DNA from 2 places in the Flavihumibacter sp. genome. Region 2 is predicted to be linked to the other one. Evidence: riboswitches for the same ligand, from Rfam matches in the RefSeq annotation. Region 2 holds a riboswitch; the other holds the start of a gene.

Region 1 (15,997 bases), 470 kb from region 2:
TTAATATTGATTTTGTATTGAACAACCTGCAAATCCGCCATTATTTTGATGTGATTGTGAGTGCCGATGATGTGATGGTAAGTAAACCTCATCCAGATACATACCTGAAATGTGCCTCCCAACTGGGAGTAAATGCCCCTGAATGTGTTGTTTTCGAAGACGCACCAAAAGGAGTTGAAGCAGCTCAGAATGCTGGGATGAAATGCGTGGTATTAACTACCATGCATGATGAAAGCGAGTTCAGGAACTATCACAATATTATTCGATTTATAGCTGATTTTAATGAGCTATAACCATTTGCTGTATTGACTCTGCGACTCTCTGGAAAGAAACTAATAAATAAATGTATAATATACACTTAATATTAATTTAGTTGTATATTGGTATTGAATTGCTTGTCATAATAAGAAGAATATGTCAGATTTGTTTGTTATTGGAGTTGATTACGGCACGGACTCAGTTCGGTCGGTAATTGTAGATACAGCCACTGGCGCTGAGATTTCCTCTTCTGTATATTATTACCCCCGCTGGAGGGATGGTCTTTATTGTGATGCGGCATCAAGCCGTTTTCGTCAGCATCCTTTGGATTATATTGAAGGTTTGGAGAATACGGTGAATGAATGCCTTCGAATTGCGGGAACTGCAGTTGCTTTAAGAGTAAAAGCCATTTCTGTTGATACAACAGGTTCCACCCCGGTTGCTGTAGATCGCACGGGTACTCCGTTAGCCCTACGCCCTGAATTTGCAAATAATCCCAACGCAATGTTCATTTTATGGAAAGACCATACTTCTGTTAGGGAAGCAGCGGAGTTAAATGAACATGCATTGAAATTCGATATCAATTATCTCGACTTTGTGGGCGGAATTTATTCATCCGAATGGTTTTGGGCAAAATTGCTTCATATCCTTCGTATTGACCAGGATGTTCGAGGTGCTTGTTATTCCTGGGTTGAGCAATGCGACTGGATTCCTTTTCTTTTAACCGGAGGCACCGATGTTAATCAATTAAAGCGTGGTGTTTGTTCAGCCGGCCATAAAGCCCTTTGGGCAAAAGAATTTGGCGGGCTACCTCCCGATAGTTTCTTTAGCTCCCTTGATCCTTTGCTTTCGGGATTCAGATCAAGATTATTTACAGAAACATTTACAGCCGATAAGGCTGCAGGCAACCTTTCACCCGAATGGGCAGAGAAACTTGGATTATCAACTGATGTTATTATTGGCATAGGAGCTTTTGATGCACATATGGGTGCAGTGGGCGGACAGATAGAGCCATATCATCTGAGTAAAGTGATGGGAACCTCTACCTGCGATATGTTGGTGGCACCTATTGATGAAGTAGAGCATATTTTGGTAGGGGGTATTTGTGGCCAGGTGCCAGGTTCAGTAATCCCGGGAATGATGGGCATGGAGGCAGGTCAGTCGGCCTTTGGCGATACATATGCATGGTTTAGAAAAATGACTACACAATCCATTGGTAAAATATTGCGCACATCATCGCATATTGATGCAGGTTTGGCTGCGATTCTGGAAGACGAGCTTAATGAACGATTCATAAGAGAAGTATCGCAGCAGGCTGCTGCATTGCCCCTGGATGAAAACGATGAACTGGCAATTGACTGGCTGAACGGACGTCGCACCCCGGATGCCAATCAACTCTTGAAAGCCACCATAACGGGGCTGCACCTGGGAACAGATGCTCCAAGGATACTTCGCTCGTTGATAGAAGCAACATGTTTTGGCGCAAGGGCAATCGTCGATCGTTTCAATGAACAGGGTGTTCCTGTGAAGGGATTAATTGGATTAGGCGGTGTGGCAAGGAAGTCGCCCTATATTATGCAGGTGATGTCTGATGTTATGCAAATGCCTATACGAATTCACCGGTCAGAACAGACCTGTGCCGCGGGAGCTGCAATGTTTGCCGCTACTGCTGCAGGCATTTTTGGAAAAGTAGAAGATGCAATGGATAAAATGGGGCAGGGATTTGATGCAGAGTACTATCCTGATCCTAAGAATGCCAATCATTATGAAAGAAGGTACCAGCGTTACCTGGAATTGGGTAATTACATTGCAACCTATCAAACCATAAATACTGCCGAGACATCACTTGTTAATAATTAATGTCATTATCTATGTTTCATCAGATTCGCCAAGAAGCCTATGAGGCAAATATGCAGTTGCCCCGGCTCGGCTTGGTACTTTTCACCTTTGGAAATGTAAGTGCTTCAGACAGGAGTCGGCGGGTTTTTGCGATCAAGCCAAGTGGTGTTCCTTATGATCAGCTAACTCCCGATGCAATGGTCATAGTGGATTTTGATGGTAAAGTAGTGGAGGGTGATCTGCGACCATCCTCTGATACTCAAACACATGCCGTATTATATAATCACTGGGAAGGTATAGGAGGAATTGCTCACACACATTCCACTTATGCTACCGCATGGGCGCAGGCACAAAGGGATATCCCAATTTTCGGAACTACGCATGCAGATCATACAACGGTTGATATCCCTTGTGCAGCCCCCATGCCTGATTCAATGATACAGGGCGATTATGAATACCAGACAGGTTTTCAGATAATGGACTGCTTTAAAGAACGCAATCTTGATTTTAAAGAAGTAGAAATGATACTGGTGGGTAACCACGCTCCTTTTACCTGGGGTAAGAATGCAGCTAAGGCAGTATATAACAGTGCTGTTCTGGAAACAGTGGCCAAAATGGCCATGTATACAGAACAAATCAATCCGAATGCAACAAGATTAAAGGAGGCACTAATCAAAAAACACTATGACCGGAAACACGGCGATAGTGCTTATTACGGTCAATAAATAATTTCCAATTACAACAAGCCATCAAAATAAAATAAACATGGGTTCCCTCAAACATCTTGAGGTCTGGTTCCTTACAGGAAGCCAGCATCTTTACGGAGAAGAGACATTAAAACTGGTAGCTGAGCATTCGCAAACAATTACCAGATCACTTAGTGCTGCTGCCTCCATACCTGTAACTGTAGTGTATAAGCAGGTTCTTACAACACCTGATGAAATATTTTCGATTTGCCAGGAAGTGAATAATGCAAAAAATTGTATCGGTGTAATCACCTGGATGCATACCTTCTCTCCAGCTAAGATGTGGATCAGGGGGTTGAAAATATTACAGAAACCTTTGCTGCACCTGCATACGCAATTCAATCGCGACATACCCTGGTCGCAAATCGACATGGATTTCATGAACCTGAACCAGAGTGCCCATGGCGATCGTGAATTCGGTTTCATGATGACCCGCATGCGTATGCGCCGTAAAGTGGTTGTTGGCCATTGGGAAGATGCCGCAGTGCATGAACGGATCAATGTATGGGCCAGGGCTGCTGCTGGATGGGCTGATTGGCAGGGTGCAAAATTTGCCCGCTTTGGAGACAATATGCGACAGGTGGCAGTTACAGAAGGCGATAAAGTAGAGGCTGAACTAAAATTTGGATATTCTGTAAACACTTATGGGATAGGTGACCTGGTAAAAGTTATTTCTGAAGTTTCAGATGCAGACATAGATAGGCTTTGCCAGGAATACGATGACCAGTACAAGCTGGTAGATGTATTAAGCAAAAATGGGTCACAACGGACCTCTCTGATAGAAGCAGCCAGAATTGAAATTGGTTTGAGGTTTTTCCTTGAGCAGGGAGGCTTTAAAGGGTTTACGGATACTTTTGAAGACCTCCACGGAATGGTGCAGCTTCCCGGTATCGCCACACAGCGTCTGATGGCTGAAGGGTATGGCTTTGGAGGCGAGGGCGACTGGAAGACCGCAGCCCTTGTACGCGCCATGAAAGTGATGGGAACCGGACTAAAGGGAGGAAATTCTTTTATGGAAGATTATACTTATCATTTTGATCCGGCAAACCCTATGGTGCTTGGCTCACATATGCTGGAGATCTGCCCATCAATTGCGCATGGGAAGCCGGCATGCGCTGTTCATCCCTTGGGAATTGGCGGGAAAGCAGACCCGGTAAGGCTGATCTTTAATGTAGATGGAGGTGCTGCCATTAACGCTTCCATAATTGATATGGGCAACAGATTCAGGTTGCTTGTTAATGAGGTGGAAGCCATTGCACCGGTACATGATTTACCTAACCTTCCAGTTGCAAGGGTGTTATGGAAACCAATGCCCGATATGCAAACCGGATGTGCGGCATGGATCCTCGCTGGTGGAGCGCACCATACCTGCTACAGCCAGAACCTGACTTCAGAAAATCTTGAAGACTTCGCAGATATGAGCGGTATTGAGTATGTACTCATCGGAAAGAACACAAATCTTTATCAATTCAAGAATGAATTGCGCTGGAGTGATGTATATTTCCAAATCAATTCTTAACCATAAACAACGGGCTAGCTTGTCATGATTAACCAACTCTCAACTGCCGATATTATCGTCTTCCTCATCTATTTTGTTGTGGTGGCGGGATATGGAATCTGGATCTATAATCAAAAGAAAAAAGCTGTTACGGATACTAAGGATTTCTTCCTGGCCGAAGGCTCTCTTACATGGTGGGCTATTGGAGCCTCCCTCATCGCCTCTAATATATCTGCCGAACAATTCATCGGCATGAGTGGAAATGGTTTCTTCGTTGGGATTGCAGTTGCAGCCTATGAATGGATCGCAGCATTGGCTCTTATTATAATTGCCGTTTGGTTTATACCAATTTATCTTAAGAACAAGATATATACAATGCCACAGTTCCTGAAGATCAGGTACAACGAAACTGTAGCACTAATTATGGCAATATTCTGGCTCTTCCTATATGTATTTGTAAACCTGACTTCCATTCTTTATCTCGGCGCAATAGCCATTGACGGGTTGCTTGGCGGTCAATACCTTCATACTGTTATGGTGGCCCTGGCGATCTTCGCCATCATCATAACGCTGGGTGGAATGAAAGTGATCGGCTATACGGATGTTATCCAGGTTGGTGTGCTGATCATTGGTGGACTGGCAACTACCTATATGGCTTTAACTCTGGTTAGTGAAAAATTTGGATTGGGGAGTGATGCTATTGCCGGATTCAAGGTGTTGATGCAGGATGCACCTGACCATTTCCACATGATCCTCGATAAACCAACCGCCGATTCTCCCCAGGAACATATTGATAAATACCTTATCCTGCCCGGCATTCTGATGTATGCTGCCGGTCAATGGATCGTAAATCTTAACTACTGGGGATGTAACCAATACATCACACAACGTGCCCTGGGTGCCGATCTTCATACAGCACGTACTGGTATTCTTTTCGCAGGATTCCTCAAGCTTATGATGCCGGTAATCGTAATGTTGCCTGGTATTGCTGCCTATGTGTTGCACAAGAACGGTCATCTCCCGCAACTTACAGGCGGCATGGATGGCGCCTATTCTGCCGTGTTAAGCTTTCTTCCTTCAGGATTGAAAGGTCTGTCAGTAGCAGCATTAACCGCCGCCATCGTCGCTTCGCTTGCAGGTAAGGCAAACAGTATCTCGACCATTTTCACGCTCGATATCTATAAAAAATACATCAAGCGGGAAGCGGATGAAACCAAGATGGTATGGATCGGCAGGTTAACTGTTGTGCTGTCAATGATAATTGCCGTAATGTTCACCTGGGAAGATACCCTTGGAATTGGTGGTGCAGGCGGATTTACCTTTATCCAGAAATATACCGGATATATCAGTCCGGGTGTATTTGCCATCTTCACATTGGGTATGTTCTGGAAAAGAACCACCGGGGCCGCTGCCGTTGCTGGTATTCTGTTTGGTTTCGCCTTTTGCGTATTCTTCAACGAGTTCGCCCCAACGCTTTTTGGGAATGACACTTTCTTTTATACGGCCTACCGGAACAGTGCAGGGGAGTATGAAATTCCTTTCCTGATCAGTATGGGACTATCCTTCTTTTTTACCGTTGCAATTATGGTAGCAATGAGCTTTGCGGGTCCTAAAGTTCATCCAAGGGCCTTCCACCACGAGAAGGGAATGTTCAATGTGAAGCCGATTACCGTGGTTCAGATTGTAATTACCCTGCTTATCCTTATGGCACTGTATGTGAAATTCTGGTAACTTCGCGCATCAGAAATTATGGGAAGAATAGAATACAAAAATTACGACAGGTTCCTCCTGGCAGTGGATTGTATCATTTTTGGTTTCGATGGATCAGGTCTGAAAGCTCTGTTAATAAAGCGTGGACTTGAGCCTGAAATAGGGAAATGGTCACTGATGGGAGGATTTGCGGAAAAAGAGGAAAGCGTTGACAGTGCGGCACAGCGTATATTATATAAGCTCACCGGACTGGAAAAAATCTACATGGAGCAACTTCATTGTTTCGGTGATGTGGGAAGGGATCCGGGCGGACGAGTTGTATCAATAGCATATTTTGCCCTCATCAAGATCGATGAGTCAAGTACGGAACTCCTTAATTCTCATAACGCGAAGTGGTTTGATCTGAAAAAGTTGCCTTCGCTGGTATTTGATCATAAAGCCATGGTGAAGCTCGCCAAGGAGCGCTTACAGCAGAAGGTTAGTAATCACCCGATCGGTTTTGAGCTCCTGCCAACCAAGTTCACGCTTCAGCAGTTACAGGGGCTCTACGAAGCCATTTTCGAAACCGCTTTTGACAAACGTAATTTTACACGCAAAATATTATCGCTGGGCATTCTTCAACGCCTGGATGAAAAGGAAAAGGAATCTTCTAAAAAGGGTGCTTTTTATTACATCTTCGATAAGAAAAAATATAAGCAACTCGAATCTGAGGGTATCAAACTTATTTAAATAAATCATTACAGGCTGTGCCCACAGTACTTACAGAATTTTGCATCGGGATCATGTCCATATGCCGAGCAGTTGGGGCATGCAGTGGTATTTGTTTCATCGCGGCGCGCACTTCTTGATAATTCTACCGTAACGATACCCGTGGGAACAGCAATAATTGCATAGCCTAGCAGCATGATAAAAGATGCGATAAGTTTTCCAACGGGAGTTATCGGCGAAATGTCTCCATAACCAACTGTAGTTATCGTTACAATTGCCCAGTAAACACTTTGAGGAATACTGCTGTATTTCTCATTTACCCCGCTTTCCACCACGTAGATTAAGGCACCCAGGATAATACTTAATAGCACAACGAAACTTAGAAAAATGCTAATGCGCCGGGCACTTGCTTTCATCGCTAAAACTATCGTAGTGCCCTCACGTACAAACTGACTGAGTTTAAGAATTCGAAAAACCCGCATAAGTCTTAGGGCACGTATAGCCAGTAAAAAATGTGATCCGGGAATAAGAAGGCTCAGGTATGTTGGAAGAATTGACAAGAGATCAATGATTCCATAAAAACTGGTCATGTATTTTACCGACCTCTTTACAGAGAGCAGTCTTAATACATATTCAATAGTGAAAAGTATTGTAACGATCCATTCGAGGGTAACTAATTCCTTTCCATATATATCATTTACCGGCTTCATGCTTTCCAGCATTACAATAGCAAGGCTCAGTAAAATGAAAAACAGTAAAGCAAGGTCAAAAATGCGGCCCGCTTTCGTGTCTGCTTCAAAGATGATAGTGAAAAGTTTCTGTTTCCAGTTTTGTTGTACCGGGTTAAGCACGGTCTTTTGACTCATATAAACAATTTACGAAAATGCTTTATTTATCTAGCGTTTTACAATGTCTATGATCATTATGGGTGGATCAAAATACTGATCATTTTCAGGTTTGTTATAGATCTTCCTTACCACATCCATTCCGCTAATGACCTTTCCAAATGCTGCATAACCCTGGCCATCCGGATTGTTTTCGCCTCCATAATCCAGTCCCGGCTGGTCAGCAACGCAAATGAAGAATTCAGAACTTGCGCTCCCGGGTTCCTCCCTGGCGAGCGATAAGGTGCCGGCAAGATGCTGAAGTCCGGTCTGCTGAGTGGTTTCATGTTCCACTCTTGGAACGTCAGGACGTTTCTTTGTCCGGCTCCATAAACCACCCTGCAAAAGTTCTGCCTTTGGGGCATTTGATGGCTGGTTTGCATCATTGAGTACCCGGTAGAAACTGCTTCGTTTATATAAACCTTTATCAACGATCGCCAGAAAGGCAGCTGTAGATTTTGGTGCTTTGTCCGGAAATACAGCCACATTGATGTTGCCCTCTGTGGTTTTAATAACAAGCTCCACCGCGCCTTCCGGGGCATTTTGAGAAGTGCATGCGTTGAGCACACCAATTATAAAAAGCAATATTAGATTTCTTTTCATGTCTGCAAATTTTCAGGAATATAGAATGGTTTCGAGAATCTATCCACATGTGTGAAAAAGTATTAAAGCCTCCCCCTGAGTTTGAAGGTATTTTCGTTTTAGTTCATGCAATTAATTATTTCGGTGCGTCCGGCTCTGAGCCGGTTCGCTTAATAGGGAATCGTGTGCAAATCACGGGCTGACGGGCAACTGTAAGTAACCATGTTACAAGCCAGACACCTGCCGATACTATTTTTTGTTTGGGACCTTCCCGCGTAAGGTACAGGCAAGGTGTAAGCGTCACATCTCATGACGCGCTTCAGAACTCAGGTCATGGCAATTGCCAGATGACCAGGGTTTCCCCAGCGACACTCCCTTGTATTTTAACAGGTATTGAGAAAATTTAAAATAATCGATATGTCGAATGAGAATGAATTGTTGCTCAGGGAAAACAAGGACCGTTTTGTGATCCTTCCTATCAACTACCCCAAAGTTTGGGAAATGTATAAAAAACATGAAGCCAGTTTCTGGACTGCTGAAGAGATTGATCTTAGCGCCGACCTGACCGATTGGGCCGCCCTTAATGATGGAGAGCGGCATTTCCTGAGTCATGTTCTTGCATTCTTTGCTGCAAGTGATGGTATCGTAAATGAAAACCTGGCCGTGAACTTTATGAGTGAGGTTCAATTACCCGAAGCACGATGCTTTTATGGTTTTCAGATCATGATGGAAAATATCCACTCCGAAACGTATGCATTACTTATTGACACCTATGTAAAAGATCCTGTTGCAAAAGATAAACTCTTTCATGCTATCGATACAGTGCCTGCAGTTAAGAAAAAAGCTGAATGGGCTCTGCGTTGGATCGAGAATGGTTCTTTCGCGGAAAGACTGGTTGCTTTCGCAGCGGTGGAAGGTATCTTCTTTAGTGGAAGTTTTTGCTCTATATTCTGGATGAAGAAAAGAGGATTAATGCCTGGACTAACCTTCAGCAACGAGCTTATAAGCAGAGATGAGGGGCTGCATTGTGAGTTTGCATGCCTACTCTATAGTATGCTCTCACAAAAACTATCACAGGAAGCTGTACACGCTATTATCAGCGATGCTGTAGCAATTGAAAAAGAATTTGTGACTGAGGCTTTGCCTGTTGATCTTATCGGGATGAATGCAAGACTGATGCAGCAGTATATTGAATTTGTAGCCGACCGCTGGTTGGGTGAACTTGGATATACTAAACTCTACAACACAACCAATCCATTTGACTTCATGGAAATGATCTCGCTTCAAGGCAAGACCAATTTCTTTGAAAAGCGCGTTGGGGATTACCAAAAATCAGGGGTGATGACTGGTGCTTCCGGACAAACATTCTCCCTTGAGGAAGACTTTTAAAACCATTCCCTACCTATAAATCATTGATATGTTTGTAATTAAAAGAAACGGTAGAAAAGAGGCCGTTAAGTTCGATAAAATAACAGCTCGTATTCAAAAGCTCTCCTATGGGCTCAGCCCAATGGTTGATGTAATTGATATAGCCAAGAAGACTATTGAAGGTATTTATGATGGAGTTAGTACCACGGAACTCGATAATCTTGCTGCTGAAATGGCCGCAGCGCTCACAACCCGTCATCCCGATTACGCTTTGCTGGCCTCGCGAATAGCAGTTAGTAACCTTCATAAGAATACGAAGAAATCATTTTCGGATACTATGCGTGCCTTGCACCAGTATACCGATTCCGTCACAAATAAATCACTTCCCCTTGTGGCTGACGATGTGATAGAGATCATTGAAGCAAATGCTGAAATGCTCGATAGCACAATCATTTATGATCGTGATTTTGGATTTGATTATTTCGGTTTTAAAACTCTTGAGAAATCCTATTTGCTCCGTATAAACGGCAAGGTGGCCGAGCGACCTCAACATCTTTATATGCGGGTTGCTATTGGTATCCATAAGCATGATATGGAACAGGTAATTAAAACCTATCACCTGATGAGTGAACGGTGGTTCACGCATGCAACCCCAACTTTATTTAATGCCGGAACTCCAAAGCCTCAATTGTCAAGTTGTTTCCTGCTGACGATGAAGGATGATAGTATTGATGGGATCTATGATACATTGAAACAAACCGCTAAAATTTCTCAAAGTGCTGGTGGTATTGGTCTCGCTATCCACAATATCCGTGCAACGGGCTCCTACATTGGCGGAACGAATGGAACAAGTAATGGCATAATCCCGATGTTGCGGGTTTTCAATGATACAGCCAGATATGTTGACCAGGGAGGTGGAAAGCGTAAAGGTGCCTTCGCGATTTACCTTGAACCATGGCATGCGGATGTTTTTTCATTTCTTGACTTGCGCAAAAACCATGGCAAGGAAGAATTACGTGCACGTGATCTTTTCTATGCACTCTGGATACCAGACCTGTTTATGAAACGGGTTGAGGAAAATGGAGACTGGACTTTATTTTGTCCTAATGAGGCACCTGGATTGCAGGATTGCTTCGGTGAGGCATTTGAGAAGTTGTATGAGCGATATGAACAAGAAGGCAGGGGCCGCAAGACCATCAAGGCACAGGAATTATGGTTCGCAGTACTCGATGCACAAATAGAAACCGGAACACCATACCTGTTGTATAAAGATGCTGCTAACAGCAAGAGCAATCAACAGAACCTTGGTACTATCAAAAGCTCTAATCTTTGTACTGAGATCATGGAATATACAGATGCTAATGAAGTAGCTGTCTGTAACCTTGCTTCTCTCGCCCTTCCTCGATTTGTTCGTGAGGGTAAATTCGATTTCGAGAAGTTATATGAAGTCACCTACCAGGTTGCAGTAAACCTTAACAGGGTCATCGATGTGAATTATTACCCGGTGGAAGAAGCGCGTCGTTCAAATATGCGTCATCGCCCAATAGGGCTGGGGGTTCAGGGATTAGCAGATGTTTTTATTCTGATGCGACTTCCATTTGAATCTGAGCTCGCTTCGATGCTTAATAAGAACATCTTCGAAACAATTTATTTTGCAGCGATGACCGCAAGTAAGGATCTGGCTAAAGTTGAAGGGGCCTATGAAACCTTTGCAGGATCGCCTTTGTCAATGGGAATGTTTCAATTTGATCTCTGGGGTATAAAGGCATCTGATCGGCATGACTGGAATGGTCTGCGTAAGGAAGTAATGGAATTTGGAGTTAGGAACTCCTTACTGGTTGCACCAATGCCAACAGCATCTACTTCTCAGATTCTTGGAAACAACGAATGTTTTGAGCCATATACTTCTAATATTTATAGCCGGCGTGTTTTAAGCGGTGAGTTTGTAATAGTTAACAAACATTTATTGAAAGACCTGATATCCCTTGGCCTCTGGAACAATGAGATGAAGAACACTATCATCGCTGCTAATGGTTCTATTCAAGGTATCACCAATATACCCGAAGATATAAGGGCACTCTATAAAACTGTATGGGAGATAAAACAACGGACCCTAATTGATATGGCCGCAGACAGGGGCGCATTCATTTGCCAGAGCCAGAGCTTGAATTTGTTCGTTAGCAATCCCACAGCATCTAAGTTGACATCCATGCATTTTTATGCCTGGAAAAAGGGCCTCAAAACTGGCATGTACTACCTGCGTACACAGGCTGCGTCGCAGGCAGTACAGTTCACAGTCGAAAAGCAGGGAATAACCAATGAAATTGACTCCGTACCAATTACTGAAGGTGCAGTTTGTACCATGGAGGAGGGATGCATAAGCTGTGGTTCATAAATAACCGACGTTATAATACTTTAAGCGGCTTCCCCGGAGGCCGCTTTTTTTTTTAGAATGAGTCGTACATCTAAAGATGATTTGGTTTTGGTAATAAATGTATAAATTACATTTATAAGAATCAATGCTTGTCATCATGAAAAAACTTTTTACTCTATCACTGATTACATCAGGCCTTTTCCTGCTTTTGGCAAATGGAGCAAAAGCCAGTGCAGACACAAGTTTTCCATCAAAGGGTAATCCCATAATCACTCATAAATACACAGCCGATCCCTCAGCCCTTGTGCATGGAAACAAAGTTTGGCTTTATGCAGGGCATGATGAAGCACCTCCTCGTAAAGAAGGATATGTGATGAATGAATGGTTATGTTTTTCTTCTTCCGATATGGTCAACTGGACTGAACATTCCGTACCTCTCAGGGCCAAGGATTTCAACTGGGCAAAAGGAGATGCATGGGCATCGCAGGTAATTGAACGTAACGGTAAATTTTACTGGTATGTAACTGTAGAGCATGGAACCATTCCAGGAAAATCTATAGGTGTGGCAGTGGCTGATCGCCCGGAAGGACCTTATCGCGATGCCATCGGCAAAGCTTTAATATCGAACGATATGACAAAGGCTACCAGCATTTTCTGGGATGATATTGATCCCTCCGTAATAATAGATACAGACGGTCAGGCTTATCTTTTCTGGGGAAATACAAAATGCTACTATGCCCGCCTAAAACCGAACATGACAGAATTGGAAGGTGAGATCAAAACGGTTGATCTTACATCGTTCACCGAGGCGCCCTGGATTCATCATAAAAATGGATGGTACTATCTTTCCTATGCCTACCAGTTCCCCGAAAAGATCGCCTATGCCATGAGTCGATCAGTTAATGGGCCATGGCAATTCAAAGGAATCCTGAATGAACTTGCTGGCAATTCAAACACCAATCACCAGGCTATCATCGATTTCAAGGGCAACGCATATTTTATATATCATAACGGGGGAATACCTACTGAGGGCGGTAGTTTCCGCCGCTCAGTTTGTATCGACAGGTTATTTTACAATGAAGATGGTAGTATGAAAAGAGTGCAAATGACTTCTGAAGGAGTTCAGTAATTTATATTACTTCGCAACCTCGATCTTGACTTTCTGTCCCTTCACCTTATGGTCTTTGATAAGATTAAGGGTATGGCTGGCTTTTGATTTTCTGATGGCAACATAAGAGGTGAAATCCTTCACTTCTATCAACCCGATATCTTCTTTTTTTAGCTCACCCTTTTGTGTAAGAAAGCCAACCAGGTCCACCTTATTTATCTTATTTTTCTTTCCGGCAGAAAAGTAAAAGGTTGTCCATTTAGGTTTTTCCGGTAGATCCTGCTTTTCCGGCAATTCTATCTCCAGAATATTTGGGTCCACATAATCTGGTATTTCTTCTTCGGGGGAAACAATAAGTATCACGGTTCCGCTGGCTTCCTGTCTGGCGGTACGTCCGTTCCGGTGTGTAAATGTCTCTTCTTTATCAGGAAGGTGATAATGAATGATATATCGGATGTTTGGAATATCCAAACCTCTTGAAGCAAGATCAGTTGTCACCAGTACATTCGAACTGCCATTTCGGAATTTATTTATGGCGGCATCCCTGTCGGGCTGTTCAAGGGCCCCGTGATAATAAACATTTACAATACCCTGTTCCTTAAGATAATTGCTCACCCTTTCAACGGCATCACGGTAGTTGCAGAAGATGATGGCTGAACGGTTACCTACCAGGCAGAGCAAACGGAACAAAGTCTGCAATTTATCATTATCATCACTTTTCACGTATTGGTATGCCAGCATTTCAGGTACTTCACCAGTAAGGAAGTTTAGTTTAACCGCTTCCTTCATGTTGATGAATTTTGGCATTTCATCCGAATCGGTTGCAGAAACAAGTATACGCTTCTTTACTGCGGGTAATGATCCCACCACAAAAGACATCTCTTCTTCAAATCCAAACTCAAGCGATTTATCAAATTCATCAAGTACCAGTGTTTCAATGGTATCAGTCGTGATATTGCCCCTGCGAATATGGTCCGCAAGCCTGCCAGGTGTTCCGATGATCAGGGCTGGTGCCTCCAGCAGGTTATTCTCCTCTGTTTCACGAAGATGACCCCCGTAGCAGCAGGTTACTTTAAATCCCGTACTCATAGTGCGGAATACCTGGTCGATTTGCAAGGCCAGTTCACGGGAAGGCACAATTACTAAAGCCTGTGTGGTTTTCTTTGTATTATCCAGGAGTTCCAGAATGGGTAACAGGTAAGCCAGCGTCTTTCCTGAACCTGTAGCGGAAAGCAGCAGAACGTTATCATGTGCTTTATTTGCTTCAATGGAAGCGATCTGCATATCATTAAGCGCATCGATCTTAAAGGCGCTAAGTATCTTTGGGAGTGAATAGTGTGTATTTTGCATCGGGCCAAAGGTACGTAATAGGAAAGTTACCTTGTAAGTGCCGTCTAAATGATGAAACCAGCTTCAATCCACGAAATAAAAGATGCACTGCAAGCGCTTCCACCCGCAAAGGTGTCGGAGCTTTGTCTTCGCCTCGCCCGTTTCAAAAAGGAAAATAAAGAATTGCTGACCTATTTGCTTTTTGAAGCCGATAATCTTAACAGCTACCTTGCTGAGTTAAAGGTAGAAATGGCAGATTCGTTTTCAGAGATTAATAGCTCTCACGTGTATTATGCTAAAAAATCATTGCGGAAAATTCTGCGTGAAACCAGTAAGCAAGCCCGTTATATTGGAGATAAAGGCGCTGAGGCGGAGTTATTGATAACATATTGCCGCCTGATGAAAGATATGGGACTTCCATTTAAAAAATATACAGTGCTCGATAATATCTTCCAGTCACAACTTAAAAAAATAGCGAAACTGATAAATGGACTGCATGAAGATCTTCAGTTTGAACTTAGGCGCGAGCTGAAATCATTGGAGGGATAATATGCGTTGATATGATCAGCCTGTGAGATATGCCAGTCCATTTGCCACAGGATCGCAAAGATCAGCAATACGATTAGACCTGAAAATTTTCTCATAAAGATCTCGTGCTGCTTTATATTCATCGTGAATGGGGCAGGGATGTGCAGCAGAACATTTAGTTAGTCCCAATCCACAGCCGGTAAATATTTGTCGTCCATCTATGGCCTCAACAATATTGATGATAGGTTGGTTGCGCTGCTGTTTGCTTATGAAGAATCCGCCGGTTGGACCTTTCACGCTATTTATCACCCCCTGTTTTACCAATGTCTGAAGCATTTTGCCCACCGTATGTTCGCTGGCATCAATATGTTCGGCAATCTCCCGGATACCCGATTTTTCCCCCGTTTCAAAACGTGCTGCCAGGTAAATTACTGCCTTGATTGCAGTCTTACAGGTATTTGTGAGCATTGATTGTGGTTATGGTCTGTTTAGAAATGCTTTTCCTGAATCAGAGATCCTTTCATAATTCCAGGGTGGGTCAAAAACCAGGTTCACCTTTACCTGCATATCACCAAAAGTTGTTTCCAGGCATTGTTTTACCCCATCTGTAATGGATTCTCCCATCGGACAAAACTGCGTGGTGAGCGTCATAGAAACAAAAATTTCTTTATCCTCCTCGCTGAAATCGATCTGGTATATCAGACCCAGATCTACAACATTTAAACCGATCTCCGGATCGATCACCGCTTCCAGCGCGGCAAGCGCTATAATAGCCTTCATTTGGTTATTGGAAATGATATTCATATCGCAGGCTTTCCTCTGTTAGGGTTATGAAAAAGTAAATAAAATACATTCCAGTTGTAAAGTACAGCTGCCAATAATAATGAAATGGCTGAGATCCGGATGAGAATTGTACTGATCAAAAGAATACCTGTTATAAACCCCACAAAACCTATGAGATATAAAATACCCATGCCATTGAATACTGATACACTAAATAGATCCTTGGGGTTTGGTGTTTTGCCCATCGCTGAACGCGAGTGATAAAATTTGTTCCATACTATA
Region 2 (15,997 bases):
TTAACTCAGTTTACGAAACCAGCGGAAATAATAGTTGTTGACAATGCCCCAACTGATGATACCACATGGTTAGTATGTAATGAATTTGGCAATGTCAAATATTTAAAGGAAGATCGGAAGGGATTGGATATTGCCCGAAATACTGGAGCAAAATTTGCCGGCTGTCCATTAATTGTTTATCTGGACGATGATGTTGTAGTTGATCCATATTGGTTATACCACATTCAAAATTCCTTTGGTGACAAGTCAATTGATGCAATTACTGGTCTTGTTTTGCCACTTCAGTTGGAGACCGAGAGTCAGTTTATTTTCGAAAGATATTGGACATTTAACAAGGGGTATGCGAAGCATTTGTATAATGATGAATTTCTTCAATCTACCCCATCCGAATGCCCAAAGGTTTGGAATATTGGGGCAGGCGCTAATATGGCATTTAGAAAAGAAGTTCTCCAAAAAGCAGGTTATTTTGATGAAAGATTAGATGCAGGTGCTGCGGGCTGCAGCGGCGATTCAGAAATATGGTTTCGGATCTTATTAATTGGAGGTAAAATTCTGTATGAACCACGTGCCATTGTATACCATAAACATCGCAGGGAAATGAAAGAGCTCAGGTCGCAGCTCTTTTATTATATGAGAGGTAATGTAGTAGCCTCTCTTATTCAGCATGAACTGGCCCCTCATTTGAATTATAGAGAGCATGTGTTTAAAGGAATGGGAGTTAATTATTTTCTTCAGTTCATTCAAAAAATAAGGCGGCCGACCCTTCGACAGAAAACCGTTGTTCCGGAGGTGATGGGAGTGCTTTCAGGTATCCTGTATTACTTTCGAAACCGTGTAAAGCACAATTAGAATTTATTGGTAATTTTCCTATATGTCAGGTAAACAAGAGGAATGGAAATGGGTCATTAATGCCCAGACAAGCTGGCTGGGGGCCCCAGTTCAGGAATTGGTTGCACATAAGGATCTGCTTTTCGGACTAGTTCGAAAGGACTTATTAGGTTCCTATCAACAAACCTTACTTGGACCTCTTTGGATATTGGTCCAACCTATTTTTTCAGTTATTATTTATGTTATAGTCTTTTCCCGAATAATGGGACTGGAGACTGCAGGGGTTCCTGCATTTTTATTCTTCCTGATCGGCATTACATTATGGAACCTTTTCTCTGATTTGTTAATCCAAACATCTTCAACCATAACTACAAATGTTCACATTTTTAGTAAAGTTTATTTTCCCCGATTGATCTCACCGCTGTCGATTCTCGTGTTGCACTATTTTCGCTTTATTATTCACTTTACACTATTGGTTGGAGTATTCATTTATTTCATATGGATGAGGAAAGTGGATTTGGTATTTTCCCGCATGGTTTTATGCTTAATACCAATTTTAGTATGCTCTGGGTTTGCATTTGGTATTGGTTTGGTTTTTTCAGTCCTTACAGCGAAGTATCGTGATTTGGCTGGCTTGCTTCAAATTTTGCTGAGATTGTTCATGTTTATCTGTCCGGTATTTTATTCAATGACTACTATACCGGTGAAATATAGGTTTTATATTGAATGGAATCCGCTGGCATACCAGTTTGAGTTGTTCAGATATGCATTTACAGGGCATGGGTTGATTGCATTCTACCCAATAATTTTAGGGATTGTACTTATGATATTCACACTATCTGTTGGGGTTTTGCTATTTAATAAAATGACCGATAAATTAATGGACGTGGCATAGTATTATTCAAAATTCAACATTACCAAATTTGTCAGCTTTTCCAAAGGTTTCAATTGTCATAACCACATTTAATAATTACCACTTTATTGGTACTGCGATAAGGAGCGCTCTTGAACAGGATTATAAGAATATTGAGATAATTGTAGTGGATGATGGCTCAACTGATCAAACAAAAGATTTGGTGGATTCTTTTTCTGGTGTTACTTATATCTTTCAATCTAATCAGGGCTTATCTGCCGCTCGAAATGCTGGGTTGCAATATGCTGGTGGTGAATTCATTTGTTTTCTGGATGCGGACGATTGGCTTTATTATAATGCCATTTCCCTGAATGCCATGTTTTTACTGGATGATCCTGATTTAGCTTTTGTTGCAGGCGCACATACAATTTATTATGAGTTTACCGGAGTATTCGTTGATGTAATTAAACAGCCCGGCAATAATATGTATAATGAACTGTTAGGTGGAAATTTCATTGGTATGCATGCCACAGTTCTCTATCGGTCTGATATTTTGAGAGAATTTATCTTTGACACTGCTCTGCCAAACTGTGAAGACTATGATGTTTATCTAAGAATCGCCCGTAAACACCCAATAAGACACCATAAAACAATCATTGCGGCTTACAGGAAACATCAGGAGAATATGTCGGGCGATAATATTGCCATGCTAAATGGAATACAGGAGGTGCTTGGGAGACAAAAATATTTTTTAAAGAATGAGGATGAAGTAAAGGCCTATGTTAAAGGGATTGAGTTTAACAGGAGATACTATTCAGAGCAGATGGCTTCCCGACTTAAAACTATACATTATAGTAAATGGGAGATTCGTGAAAGTAAGGAGTATTACTTTTTGAAAAAGTATTTTCCTGAGATTGGAAAGGAGCTTTCCAGCTACATTTTCAAGCAAAAAAAATTTAGTGTTATGAGAAACATTAAGAGAATATTTTTTGGGAGAAAGCAGGAGTCTAATGAAATGATTGCACTAAAAAACCTGCCATTAAAACCTGTCAGTACACAGTTTGGATATGATAGGGGTGGTCCGATCGACCGATATTACATCGAAACATTCCTGGCTGAGAATAGTTTTTGCATTCATGGGAATATCCTTGAAATAGGTGATAATTACTATACCATGCGTTTTGGGGGGGATAGGGTTAAAACAAGCGATGTATTGCATGTTGATGATACCAACCCTGCAGCCACAGTCATTGGAGATCTTTCTGATCTACCCAATGTTGCAGACAATACTTACAATGCAATCGTACTAACTCAAACCTTGCATTTAATTTATGACTTTAAGAGGGCCCTTGATACATGTTACCGGATATTGAAACCCGGTGGTTCACTGCTGGTTACTGTGCCAGGTATAAGCCATATTGCCCAGGATGAATGGGGTAAGTATTGGCAATGGTCATTCACGAGTAGATCCCTTAGCAGGGCCTTGGAGGATTCTTTCATAAATAACAAGCCCGTTATGAAAACTTACGGAAATGTGTTCATAGCTAGCGCCTTTATTTATGGATTTGGATTGCCGGAGATTAAACCTGAGCAATTGAATTACCATGATGATCATTATCAGGTTATCATTTCCGCAGTTATCAAAAAGCTCTAATGGGATGTTTAGGAATTTAAATTTTTGGGGTAATAAAAAGGTCATCACTCTGATGTATCATCAGATTGGTCAATCAACTTTTGATCCATGGGGGCTGGCTGTTTCACCCATCAATTTTGAAGCCCACTTAAAAGTTTTACATAATCATTTTACTGTCATCACTTCAGATTCGCTTGCCAATTCAATAGGCCAATCTTTCCCCAAAAATGCAGTTTGTATTAGTTTCGATGACGGCTATTCCGATAACTTTTCTATAGCTAAAGGCATGTTAGAGAAGTTTAAATTACCAGCTACATTTTTTATTAGCTCATATTACATTGAACATCAAATTCCTTTTTGGTGGGATGAATTGGAATCGGTGATTTTTGACAATAATCTGATGTCTGCGGATATGAAAATTTACCAAAACTGGAGATGGCCTGCTAATCCACCAGACGCAGTTTCTGATAAATATATTAATGAATGGGCCAGACTGAAGCCACTGGCCTATCCTGAGATCCGCGATCGGATTGATATACTTTCACAAAATAACCAATCTAACAACGGGTCATGTAATAAGCTTCCTATGTCCACTAATGATCTTATTGAATTGAGTAAATCACCTTTGTTTACTATAGGAGCTCATACTATGACGCATCCGGCACTTTCAAATCATCACATCAATTATCAGGAAAATGAAATAGTTTCAAATATTCATTGGATTGAAGCGCATACGGGTAAGTCTGTGACAGCATTTTCTTATCCTTATGGCGATTTTAATGATGATAGTCTGACGATAGTTAAGAATAACGATCTGAAACTCGCGTTCACTACAAAAGGCAAATCGATAAAGTATAATGATGATCCCTACCAACTTGGTCGTTTCCAGGTCCAAAACTGGACTGGAGAGCAATTCGAACAACAGCTACGGCTATGGTTTAAAAAATATTAATTCAGTGAGTTTAATTATTCAATAGTATGGCTGATTTGGCATTGCAGGTAGAGAATTTGTCTAAGATGTACAGACGCGGTTCAATTGGAACCGGCTCTTTAAGACAAGACCTTCACCGCTGGTGGACACTGGATGTTTTGAAAAAAGATGACCCTTTTTTCACCAAACAGCCACATGCTGATTCGGCAGTAGCTTTTTGGGCACTCAAGGATATAAATCTACAGGTTAATGAAGGCGAAGTGCTTGGTATTATCGGTCAAAATGGAGCAGGTAAATCAACACTCCTTAAAATAATGTCCAGAATCATTAAACCTACTTCTGGTATTATTAAAGGAAAAGGAAGGGTAAGCAGTTTGTTGGAAGTGGGTACAGGATTTCACCAGGAACTTTCAGGTAGAGAGAATATATTTCTAAGTGGTTATATTCTTGGGATGAAAAAAAGGGAAATTCTGCGCCGCTTTGATGAAATAGTTTCTTTCGCAGGAATTGATGAATTCCTTGATACTCCCGTCAAGAGATATTCTTCAGGAATGTATGTCAGACTTGCTTTTTCTGTTGCCGCTCACTTAGAGCCCGACATTTTGATAGTTGATGAAGTACTGGCTGTTGGGGATGCAGAGTTTCAAAAGAAGTGCCTGGGAAAAATGAAAGAAGCATCTTCTGGAAGTGGTAGAACTGTGATTTTTGTCAGCCACAATATGCAGGCAGTTAACCAGCTTTGTGATAATGCAATATGGCTTCACAGCGGTACGATAAAAAAGCAGGGCCAATCTGCGCAGGTAGTCAATGCCTATTTGTCAACGTTACAACAAGACCTGCTTAAGCAGCAATGGCCAGATATAAATTCATCTCCCGGTAATGCTTATTTGCGAATGAGCAGCGTTGAGTTGAATCCTGATCTATTGCCTGGGTCAGCATTTATTGATATTAGCACATCAATAGAAGTGATATTTAGATTTTATTGGCTGCAACAAAAAGATATATTAATAACAGAAATAGCTTTGTTTAACAGTGCTGGCGACTGCATATTCGTGGTTTCTCATCCGCCTGTACTTGCAGAGCCAGGTGAGTTGATGGGCAAATGCATTATACCCGGTCATTTTCTAAATGACGGGAATTATTATATTTCTATTGCTTTCTTTAACGCAGAAAAAACCACTCTTTTCTATTTTGAAGAATGCCTTCATTTTACAGTTGCGGATATACCTGATGGAAACGGTCACTACATTAAATGGTGGGGCTATGTAAGGCCACAGTTTCCTTATGAGCTTAATCAACTTACTGTTTCCTGAAATGCACAATAAGGTAGGCGCCTCTCCAGCTTAAACTAAAATCACTTTTCTGTAGTGCATTAAAGAATGATCTGGTACAGCCTGGTCGCATATGATCATGCAACTCTATTGTAATAACCTCGGTTATTTGTAACCATTTTTCATAGTTTTTTTCAAATAACTCTTTCTCTGATCCTTCTATATTTATTTTGCATAAATCTATACTGCTTATATCGAACTCCTCTACTAATTGATCCATTGAAATGGCTTGCATGCTTCCCGTGCCGGGCTCTTTTGCTTCCTCGGTCATATAACCCCAATTTCCAAGCTCCTTATCAACGATGTTGATATTTGTTGGTTCATTCCATATCGCTTTATTAATGCAGGTGATATTTTTGTAAAAGCTTGTATTCTTTAAAAGTATTTCAAAATTTGACTTCTCTGCCTCTACGGCAATAATCCTTGCCGCAGGATATTTATTGGCAAAAAAAGTCGCACTTAAGCCTGTATGAGCGCCAAGGTCAACTATAACATCAGGAGATTTTTCCAGATTAAAATCATATTCCCTGTTAAGATAAATATGGTAAAACATGGGTATGTCAGTGGTCTGGTTCCTCATATATATAGGATGATCAAATCCCCTCAACTTCAATTGTAGCAATTCTTTTTTTCGCCACTTATTATACAAAAATTGGATCGCATCCGGGCCAAAATGATTTATATGATAAATTAACGTCCGTAGGTAAGATAATGCTCTGATCATAAAGTGAAAATAGGAACTCAATTTATTGGGTCAAACTCTTTCTTTCTCATCTTTTTTCCAAACTCAACACTGGGTGATTCCAGGTATTTAAAGAGGATCCAGGATAGTAAAAATATTACCCAGAAAGCAAATACAGGTTTAATAAATATTGAAACCATTGTATTCGGCGTCACAAATATCCAACAATTTGATTGTAAAATGAAAATAAGACCTTGAGAAGGGGTTGGTGAATCAAATAAAAACTGTAACTGCAAAGACCCAATGTGGTCATAAGATTAAACAATTTCTTTCCTATTCTTATTGTTTTATATAACAGGTACCATTCCATTATAGAAACCCAGGTCAGTATAGCTAATAAATGCATCAGGTAATAATGAAATGGAAACAACCGGCTTGAGAATAATAGTAGAGTAGCAATGATAGCTACCTTACCTGCGTGTCCTCTAAATATTAATATCTTATAATAATGGAATTCAACCAATAAAGCCCCCGCACACCAATTATACCATAGTGCTCCCGGCGATAAATAGTAGGCATTGTAATATTCTTGATTGGTAAATATTGGTTCCATGATCTTAAGAAAAACAGCAATCGATAAACTGAGACCAAATGCCTGAGTGACTCCCCAACGATGGCGCACATATAAGAAAAAAGGGTATAATAAATACAATTGTGCCTCTAAAGCTATGCTCCAAAAGGAAGGATTAATTCCAAATATGTATGTTTCAGAAAAGTTGTGGAAAAGGAAAACATGAGAAATTATATCCATTAAATTGCTACCCCCATAAACGGTGAATGGTAGCAAAATAATCATGACAAAAAGGACAAATATATAAGGAGGGTAAATTCGCCAAAATCTTTTATTAAAAAATATGGCTGCATTTAAAATGGATCCATTTAATAAATAATTTCTATGTATCAGATAGCCACTGATCACGAGGAATAACTGAACTCCGGTCCATCCAAATGCAGTAGGTGAAAATCGTAATGCAAGATCTCTTAATCCCCCCTGTAGAATACCCTTATCTGAATAATGGAGATCATTACTATCCGGGAAAAATACCAATTGGGCATGAAACAGGAATACCATCAATATGGCAATGCCGCGTAAAAAATCAATTTTAGCAATATGCCGATTGGTCACCGGAATAGGTTTAGGAGGGTTAGTAAGGGAATATACTTATATTTTGAACCCGCCGGCATCCGCCGGCGGGTTCAAAATATAAACTACCCACTTACCCCTGTGGCTCTCTTTACAACTGCACCCTCACCCCCGCCATCATATTGAACCGCCTCGTGTTATACCCATAGAGATCGGCATATTTCCGGTCGGTGATATTCCTGAAATCGGTAAATACATCCAACTGCTTATTTAACTGGTAACGCGCATAGGCATCGAGATTATAATAGCTGTCCAGCTCCTTGATCTCCGTGCTCCAGGTGGCGGAATTGTACCAGGTGTCCTGGCGCTTATCTACCCAGCGTAAACTCAGCCCCACATGCAGCTTTTTACTGAACTGGTAGGATGTTCCAAGGTTAATACTGTGCTTCGGACGGCGGTAGAGATTAAAATAACTGGTATCCTTACCAGCAAGCCTGGTCTCTATCTTGCCATCAAGCCAACTGTGGTTGGCCGTTATCTGCCATCGCTCATTTGGCTGCACCCTCAGCTCCGTTTCTACCCCCTTATCATCCTGCTTATCTGCATTCCTGTACTGCCCATAAGGAGGATCTGGTAATCCAGCAAACACGATCACATCTTTTATCTTCCGCCTGAAGGCTGTAACCCGCGCGGAAATGATCTTGTTATTGCTTGTAAAATGCAGTCCACCCTCGTATTGATTGCTTCTCTCCGGCTCCAGCGCCGTATTGCCATACTCCGAAGCTAAATGATAGAGCGATGGCGCCCTGAATGCCGTTGCCACCGAAGCATATAGCTTCAACTGCGGCAGCAGGTAGATATAGGGGTTGAATGCATAGGTAAAGGCATCCCCGAAATCCTGGTGCTGCGTGAACCTTCCGCCCAACTCTGCACCAAATCGCTCAAAACCCTTCAATGTAAAGGCGGCATAAGCACTCATCATACTCGCTTCCAGACTGTCCTTGCCCAGGTTCCCGAAACTGGTATTGATATCTGCTGTATTGCGACGGTAGTCGATGCCCGCCAACAATCCAAGGTGCTTCTGCAAACTGGTATTTATATAGGCCTCCGCAAACAGGGCCCGACCCTTATAATCGCCACTCGACGGATCCCAGTCATTTGCGCCCGCTGGAATATTCACCGGGTCATCATACACCCTTCGAACGGTATTGTAATTGGCATTGAATACCAGGTTGCCATTTTTCAACTGGTGACTGCTCTGTATGCCCGCTACCTGCTGCCGCTGCTGGCTCCTACTGTTACGGTCGTCTTCCAGGGCATTGTCATCAAGGTCGGCATCATACTCGCTGAACTGGTAATAGCCCTTAAACGTCCAGGCCTCGCTAAACTTATAGCCCGCAGCCAGGTTCACCATATCCTGCTTCACCCCGTCTTTATCGAAATTGCCGGCACCACCCTCATCCTTAGCCGAAGAAAATCCTTCGGACTGCAGGCGGTTATACTGCACCGAATAATTGAATTTATCAATGGCCCCCGATAAGCCAAGGTTGCCTTTGTATGTTCCATAGGTACCCGCTGCTAAAAGTCCGTTCAGTCCGATGGCTTTATTGCTTTGGTTCTTCCGGGTAATGATATTGATCACGCCCGCCACTGCGTCAGACCCATAAAGTGTACTCTGCGCGCCTTTGAGGATCTCTACCCGCTCCACCTGGTCAATGGATATATGATTCAGGTCAAACTGGATCGTTATCCCCGACCCATCGGTTACCGGCATGCCATCCACCAAAATCAGTGTATTGGCCGCTCCCGCACCCCGCAGGTAAACGGTCTGGTTGGTGCCGGGCGAATTCTGTGCTCCATTGATGATGAGTCCGGCCTGTTCATTTAGTACCTGTGAAAGTGTTCTGCCCGCATTGTTCTCGAGCGTTCGCCTGTTGATGACCGTTAGTACCTTCCCCGTACTGCTTTGTTTCTGGGGTTGCTTGTTGGCAGTTACAATTACTTCATCGAGTGTTCTGCTGCTGTCGGCCTGCTTTTCGCCGGTTGATTGTGACATCAGTTTTGTACTGACATGGCTGCTGATGATCGTAGCAGCCACCATGATCCATTGTTTTTTCATGTCTGAAAAAAGATTAGGGTGACTGCTTCCGGAAAGTGGTGGGAATTATAAATCGCCTGCGCGTTTACCATTCCTGCTTTTCTCCCGAAAGCAAAATGTTGATTGATGGACGCGGCAGGTCTTCTGGCTCGTGTCTGTCAGTTACCTTCCCACCCGCTTCCGCGGATAGTGGTCATTCACCAACAGTGAGGTATAATCTGGATTCTCTCTCCATCACTCTATCTCTCCATCTCTCCATTTCCTCTCCACTTTACAGCTACGGGGATAGCGCCGGAATCAACCGGACTTCCCTTTTAATCCGCCGAAGCGGAACCGTTTCCGGCGCGAAGATATATGAATGAACCTATTATTGTGCGATGATTTGTTTGCGCAAGGAATATCCGATAAATAAAATGTCTTTCTGGGTTTCCTCATCAATATTATGACTGGAAAGTACCTGCATGATATCATCCATGGCAGCCATATACTCTGCTTCACTGATATTCATGCCTCGATGGGTCGCCTGCATATCCCTTCCGGTATATGCTTCCGATCCGCCACTTCCGGCACATAGAAATTCCACCAGCAATGACTTGGTATGTGCTAATTTCTCTCCCTGTTCCAGGTAGGGCAAAAATCGCGCTTTAATGAGGGGATTGCTCATATGCGCTGCTACGATATCTTCTACTATGGTCTCAATGCGCTCTCTTTTTCCAAGGCGCTCGTAAAGTGAAAGGGTGGGCATGGTTAAGGTGCTCATGATGTGAAATTTTAATGGTTAAAAAATACTTCATGAGGGTGCAGAATGGTCTCTTAATTTACAAAATTTAGTTCAATTGTAAACGCAGTCCCGCATAGTAGTTCCGCCCCGGCGCCACATTGTAATACCGCCCCCCAAAGGCATTGATATCATTTCCTAAACTATAGGTTGTATTGAATAAATTATCTGCGCCCGCAAACCAGTTCAGCCCACGGTACAGCCTGCTGCCTCCCCTTATTCCGAGTAAATGATATTGCTTCGCCTTTTCACTGTTGGCATCATTGAGCCAGATGGGATCCACATACTGGTATGCCAGATGTAAATTCATTCCCCCCTTACCGTCAACATCAAATCCCGCTGCCAATGTTTGCTTAGCCACACCTGGTAATCTATTTCCACTAAAATCATTCTCAACCTGCTTATAATCCACATAACGGAAGGGATGCAGCGTATAACTCATCCATGTTGATAAACTGATCTGCTGTGCTGGCACCAGCGCCACAGGCCCGTAGGTGAGGAATCCCTCAAATCCTTTCTGCCGCGTGGAGCCCGCATTTTCGAAATAGTCCGCCCCGCTTGCATCTCGTCTTTGAACTATTGCATCCCGCAGCCGGTAATAAAAAAAGTCGAGGTCAAAATAGAGCTTCTGCTTCAGGATCCTTCCTCTCACCCCTGCTTCATAATTCCAGCCGCTTTCTGCCTGCAAGCTGGTATTGATCACACTTGTGGATGGCAATAACTCCGACGTAGTGGGTGGCGAAAATCCTTTCGCGATCATACTATAAAAAGTGAGGGCCCCAAGTTTCTTTGTTAGCGCAACCCTTGGCATCCACTCTTTCCGGTAATTGCTGTTGAATTCAAATGCAGGCTCTTCACTCACCCGCCTGATCCCCACGGTATTGGCATTATAACTGAGTCCCGCACTGAGCTGCCAGTCCCCCGGCAGGTCCAGTATCCCCTGTCCGAACAACAACGCCGACCTGGGTTTCAGCCGGTCATCGGTTTGCAGTTCGCCCTGTTCTCCATTTACATTACGGTAAACCTTAACCGAATAATTTCCCTGCTGCCACTCACCCCCAATATTGAATTGCAACTTCGCTCCATCCTCTGCTCCGTCTGTTGTTTCAGGGAATAACGGAATGGTATAACCGAATACAACTCTTCCCCCAAAATGTGGTTCCTTTCTTCGCTCATAATTTCGTACCGCCGGATTAGTAACGCTTGTAGTTGCTCCATACAAGGAGATATCAATACTCGATCCGGAAAAAGGTTTTAGCTCCTGGTGCAATCCCCCGAATAATGTCTTCTGTTCAATGCTTGCATCCGCATCAACCGAGGAAGGAAAATTTCCTACTGCCGGCCTCGATTGCTTCGGGTCAGCTTCAAATTCATTCCTGTTCAACCCCCCCGGCGTCTGGTACCAGAGATCACCATAGAGCAGCACCATATCAAGCCCCGCTACAGCGCTTTGCTGCCATCTTCCAGTATATGCTGCCACTGTTCGTTTCATATTGGTATGATCGCGGTAACCATCTGACCGTTGGTGATGCCCATAAACAGAATGTTCAAAGGCCCTGTTGGAGGAGAGTGTTGCCTTTGCCTCCACCTGGTGCAGTCCATAGGAGCCCGTCATATATTGGAGGGATAGATTGCTGCTGTCGGCAATTTCTGTATTGGCTAATAACAATCCGCCGGTACCTGCGCCATATAGACTGCTACCCGGACCTTTTAATATTTCTATATTGCTGAAATTGCCCACCGCAAACTGGTTCAGGTAGGTATTTCCTCCCGGGTCGGTAAAAGGGATCTGGTTATAATACATCCTTATATTCCTCACCCCAAATGGCGATCGCAGTGAACTACCACGGATGGCCAATCGATAACTTCCCGGCGATCTTTCTTCCATGCGCACACCCGGCAAACGGTTAATGGCCGGTAAAGCAGAAGCGGGTGAAAATCTTTGCCAGTCGCGCTCACGAACCAGCACAACCGAAGCCGCTGCATCCTTAATGACCGTACGTCGTGCAAAAGCCGTAACTGTTACAGAGTCGAGCTTCTCCTGCGTGATGGCAGCAGTGGGTGCCAGGCAGCAGGTGGCCAGCAAAAGGACTGCAGTATTTTTGATCGCCTTCATCCCCGCAAGTAACGCCACATTTTAATATCTTCCACCAATGAGTGCAAGAAACAAACTGAAACTTTTTGACCTTACCATGATCACGGTCGGATTGGTGATCGGCATGGGCATCTTCCGCACCGCCACCGATTCGGCACAGGCAGCGCTTACCCCAACTATTTATTTTGCCGCCTGGATCGCCGGTGGTATCATCGCCCTCTGCGGCGCCCTTACCTATGCCGAGATCGGATCGCGCTTCCCCGTTACCGGTGGCTACTACAAGATCTTCGCCGAATGCTACCATCCCTCCGTTGCATTCGCCATCAACTGCATCATTCTTATTTCCAATGCCGCCTCCTTATCGGGTGTGGCATTGATAGGCTCTGAATATATCGCCCAGCTTGTTTTTGACCAGCCCGCTTCTGATGTCACCAAGGCCTTTATCGCTATGGGCGCCGTACTGGTTTTTTATTTTGTAAACCTGGCCGGCCTCCGCCTTAGTTCCGGCACCCAGAACATCCTCATGATCATCAAGATCGGGATGGTACTGGTACTCATCGGTGCGCTTTTCTTTCCCGGCGCCGATTCGCTGGTGGCGAGTACCGCGGCTGCCAGTCCCACTGATCATTCCACCATGGACATCATCAAGTCTTTCGGCATCGCCCTTATCGCCGTTTCGTTTACCTATGGGGGTTACCAGCAGACCATCAACTTTGGCGATGAGGTGCATGAACCGCGCAAGACCATCCCCCGTGGCATTTTTATCGGTATCCTTATGATCATCGGGCTTTACCTGCTGGTACAAATGGCCTATGTGCATGCAATTGGTTTCGAACAACTGAAAACCACACGGGGCATCGCTGCCGTAGTGGCTGAGCGGATGTTCGGACCAACCGGAAAAACTATTTTCACCCTCTTGCTTTTTATGGCCGTACTAGCCTACGTGAATGTGCTGCTGCTCAGCAATCCACGCGTGATGTATGCCATGAGCAAAGACGGGATCCTTCCAAAGTCCTTCGCCAGAAAAGACGAAAAGCGTGATGTGTTAACGGTAAGCCTCAGCGTTTTTGCCGCCATCTGTATCCTCGTCCTTTTCTTCGCCAACACTTTCGATAAGATCCTTGGCTTCACTATATTTCTCGACTCTATCGGGATGGCCACTTCTGCTGCCACCATTTTCATATTGCGCAAGCGCACCAGCCACCTAAACGGAACCGGTATCTATACTATGAAATTATTCCCCCTCATGCCACTGATCTTTATCAGCGCCTATGCCTTCGTGGGGATCAGCATATTTCTGAATACCCCCAGCCTCGCCATAACCGGCCTGGTGGTATTCGCCATTTTCCTGGCCATCTATTTCCTGATAGTCAAGGGAAGCAAAAAGCCACAAAGGGAATAGCTAAGCCTCCATCCCTCCATCCCTCCATCCCTCCATCCCTCCATTCCATCTCTCCATCCCTCAATCTCTCCATATGGATCTCTCCCACATTCTTTATGCCTACGCCGAAGACCGCTCCCAATACTTCAACGCCATCGCGCCACCCATCATGCAAACCAGCAATTTCGCTTTCCGCAAAGTGGAGGATATGTCGCGCGCTTTTGAAGATGAAATGAGCGGATACCTCTATAGCAGGGGAATAAACCCCACCGTGGATATTCTCCGAAAAAAACTGGCAGCCCTCGATGGGGCTGAAGATGCCCTTGTGTTCAATTCCGGCGCCGCTGCCATCTTCGCCTCGGTGCTGGCCAATGTGAAATCAGGGGACCATATCCTCTCGGTTGATAATCCCTATACATGGGCCAAAAAAATGTTCGATATCATCCTTCCCCGTTTCGGTGTGAAGACTACTTATATTGATGGACGGTCAGTGGAAAATTTTCGCGACGCCATCCGACCCAATACCGCGCTCATTTACCTGGAGAGTCCCAATAGCTGGGATTATGCGATGCAGGACCTCGAAGGCCTGGCCGCATTAGTGAAATCGATCAATGCCACCCGCGCATCGTCGCCCGCTGTAGATAAGCCTTCCCCCCAGATCATCACCATCTGCGATAACAGCTATTGTACGCCGCTATACCTGCAGCCTGTAAGACTAGGGATCGATATTTCGCTTCAATCTGCCACCAAATATATTGGCGGACATTCAGATGTGGTTGCCGGCGTCATCAGCGGCTCCCATGCCATGATGAAAAAGATCTTCGATTCCGAATACCTCAATATCGGTAGTGGCATACAGCCTTTCAACGCATGGCTGCTGATACGCGGACTGCGAACCCTGCCCATGCGGCTCCAGCAGATCAGCGCTACCACCCGCACCGTCATCGATTTCCTTAAAGGGCATCCCAAGGTGGAAGAACTGCTCTTTCCGCTCGATCCCTCCTTTCCCCAGTTTGAGCTGGCACGAAAGCAACTCTCCGGTGCCTGCGGATTGCTCACCATCGTGTACCGCACCGAAGAGCGCGCCGAGATCGTCCGCTTCTGTGAATCTCTCAAGCATATAATGATGGCCGTTAGCTGGGGTGGTCATGAGAGCCTGGTGATTCCACGTTGCGCCGGTATAAAACCCGAGCTTTTTGATGCTACCGTCCGCGAACACCGGATGGTCAGACTCTATATAGGCCTCGAAACCGCCGACTATCTTATTGAGGACCTGCGGCAGGCGCTGGAGTGAAATTCATAGCGATCAGCCGTTCCCGTAAATGGGTGTTTTCACGATAATTATATGGCCGGCAGGTTAAACAAGATCAAAAGCTTTATTTTTAGCCCCTTAACCATTATTCATGAGCTTGTTGAGAAAGCGTTGTTCATTGCTTTTTACTATTGGATTTTTATTGGTCACATCCCTACCCACGGCCTTTTCACAGCAGCAGCCCGAAGTGTGGGACCTCCGCCGTTGCGTGGATTATGCCGTCGCCAATAATATCTCTGTTCGCCAATCCGATGTCCAGAAGCGCCTCGCCGTGCTGCAGTATGAGCAGAACAAATACTCCAAATACCCTAACGCAAATTTTTCCACCAATACCGGTTTGCAGTTTGGTCGATCCATTGACCCTACCACCAACCAGTTCACCAACCAGCGACTCCTCTTCCAGGGCTTCCAGTTCAGCACCGATGTTACTATTTACAATTGGGGCCGTATAAGTAATAATATTACCGCCGCCCGCCTCGAAGCCGAAGCCGCCGGTTCTGATGTGGACAAGGTGCGCAATGATATCGCCCTGAATGTGGCAACCGCCTACCTGCAGGCCCTGCTTTCCAAAGTGCAGATCGATATCTCCGCCGTTCAGGTGGAACAGAGCAAAGGGCAGCTAACGGATACACGCAAACGCGTTGATGCGGGAACACTTCCTGAACTTAATGCAGTTGACCTCGAGGCCCAGCTCGCCCGCGATTCAGCCACCCTTATAGGTGCCGAAGCTACCTACGAACAGAACCTCCTCAACCTCAAAGCCCTCCTCAACCTCGACGCGGCGCTTCCTTTCACTATCGCCGTTCCGCCGGTTGACCAGATCCCCGTTGAGCCCATGGCCGAACTGATGCCTGAGGTGGTTTATGCGCTGGCGCTGCAAAACCAGCCCGCGCAGAAGGCTAATGAAACAAGGAAACAATCGCTCGAATAC

What was found. A riboswitch is a leader RNA that binds a small molecule or an ion and turns the genes downstream of it on or off. The one in region 2 is predicted to bind cobalamin.
Region 1: linked by a shared signal. The riboswitch ahead of V6M43_RS06960 (ribonucleoside-diphosphate reductase small subunit) and the one ahead of V6M43_RS04865 (TonB-dependent receptor plug domain-containing protein) in region 2 are both predicted to bind cobalamin.

The regions. Positions count from the first base shown of each region.
Region 1 covers NZ_JAKFDQ010000007.1:948,959-964,955, reverse strand. Annotated here, with positions in the region: gene V6M43_RS07000 (HAD family hydrolase) at 1-293, shown strand, start outside; gene V6M43_RS06995 (ribulokinase) at 415-2,118, shown strand; gene V6M43_RS06990 (L-ribulose-5-phosphate 4-epimerase) at 2,130-2,822, shown strand; gene araA (L-arabinose isomerase) at 2,863-4,362, shown strand; gene V6M43_RS06980 (sodium:solute symporter family transporter) at 4,387-6,072, shown strand; gene V6M43_RS06975 (NUDIX hydrolase) at 6,091-6,780, shown strand; gene V6M43_RS06970 (ion transporter) at 6,789-7,625, opposite strand; gene V6M43_RS06965 (peptidylprolyl isomerase) at 7,656-8,246, opposite strand; cobalamin riboswitch at 8,351-8,487, shown strand; gene V6M43_RS06960 (ribonucleoside-diphosphate reductase small subunit) at 8,643-9,614, shown strand; gene V6M43_RS06955 (ribonucleoside-diphosphate reductase subunit alpha) at 9,643-11,988, shown strand; gene V6M43_RS06950 (glycoside hydrolase family 43 protein) at 12,125-13,096, shown strand; gene V6M43_RS06945 (DEAD/DEAH box helicase) at 13,103-14,425, opposite strand; gene V6M43_RS06940 (hypothetical protein) at 14,477-14,953, shown strand; gene V6M43_RS06935 (RrF2 family transcriptional regulator) at 14,969-15,400, opposite strand; gene V6M43_RS06930 (metal-sulfur cluster assembly factor) at 15,410-15,736, opposite strand; gene V6M43_RS06925 (cytochrome C oxidase subunit I) at 15,733-15,997, opposite strand, start outside.
Region 2 covers NZ_JAKFDQ010000007.1:474,607-490,603, reverse strand. Annotated here, with positions in the region: gene V6M43_RS04900 (glycosyltransferase family 2 protein) at 1-849, shown strand, start outside; gene V6M43_RS04895 (ABC transporter permease) at 872-1,723, shown strand; gene V6M43_RS04890 (glycosyltransferase) at 1,752-3,335, shown strand; gene V6M43_RS04885 (polysaccharide deacetylase family protein) at 3,286-4,266, shown strand; gene V6M43_RS04880 (ABC transporter ATP-binding protein) at 4,293-5,558, shown strand; gene V6M43_RS04875 (FkbM family methyltransferase) at 5,545-6,156, opposite strand; gene V6M43_RS04870 (acyltransferase family protein) at 6,470-7,444, opposite strand; gene V6M43_RS04865 (TonB-dependent receptor plug domain-containing protein) at 7,554-9,521, opposite strand; cobalamin riboswitch at 9,618-9,853, opposite strand; gene V6M43_RS04860 (group I truncated hemoglobin) at 9,868-10,260, opposite strand; gene V6M43_RS04855 (TonB-dependent receptor family protein) at 10,328-12,394, opposite strand; gene V6M43_RS04850 (APC family permease) at 12,432-13,775, shown strand; gene V6M43_RS04845 (trans-sulfuration enzyme family protein) at 13,849-15,048, shown strand; gene V6M43_RS04840 (TolC family protein) at 15,158-15,997, shown strand, end outside.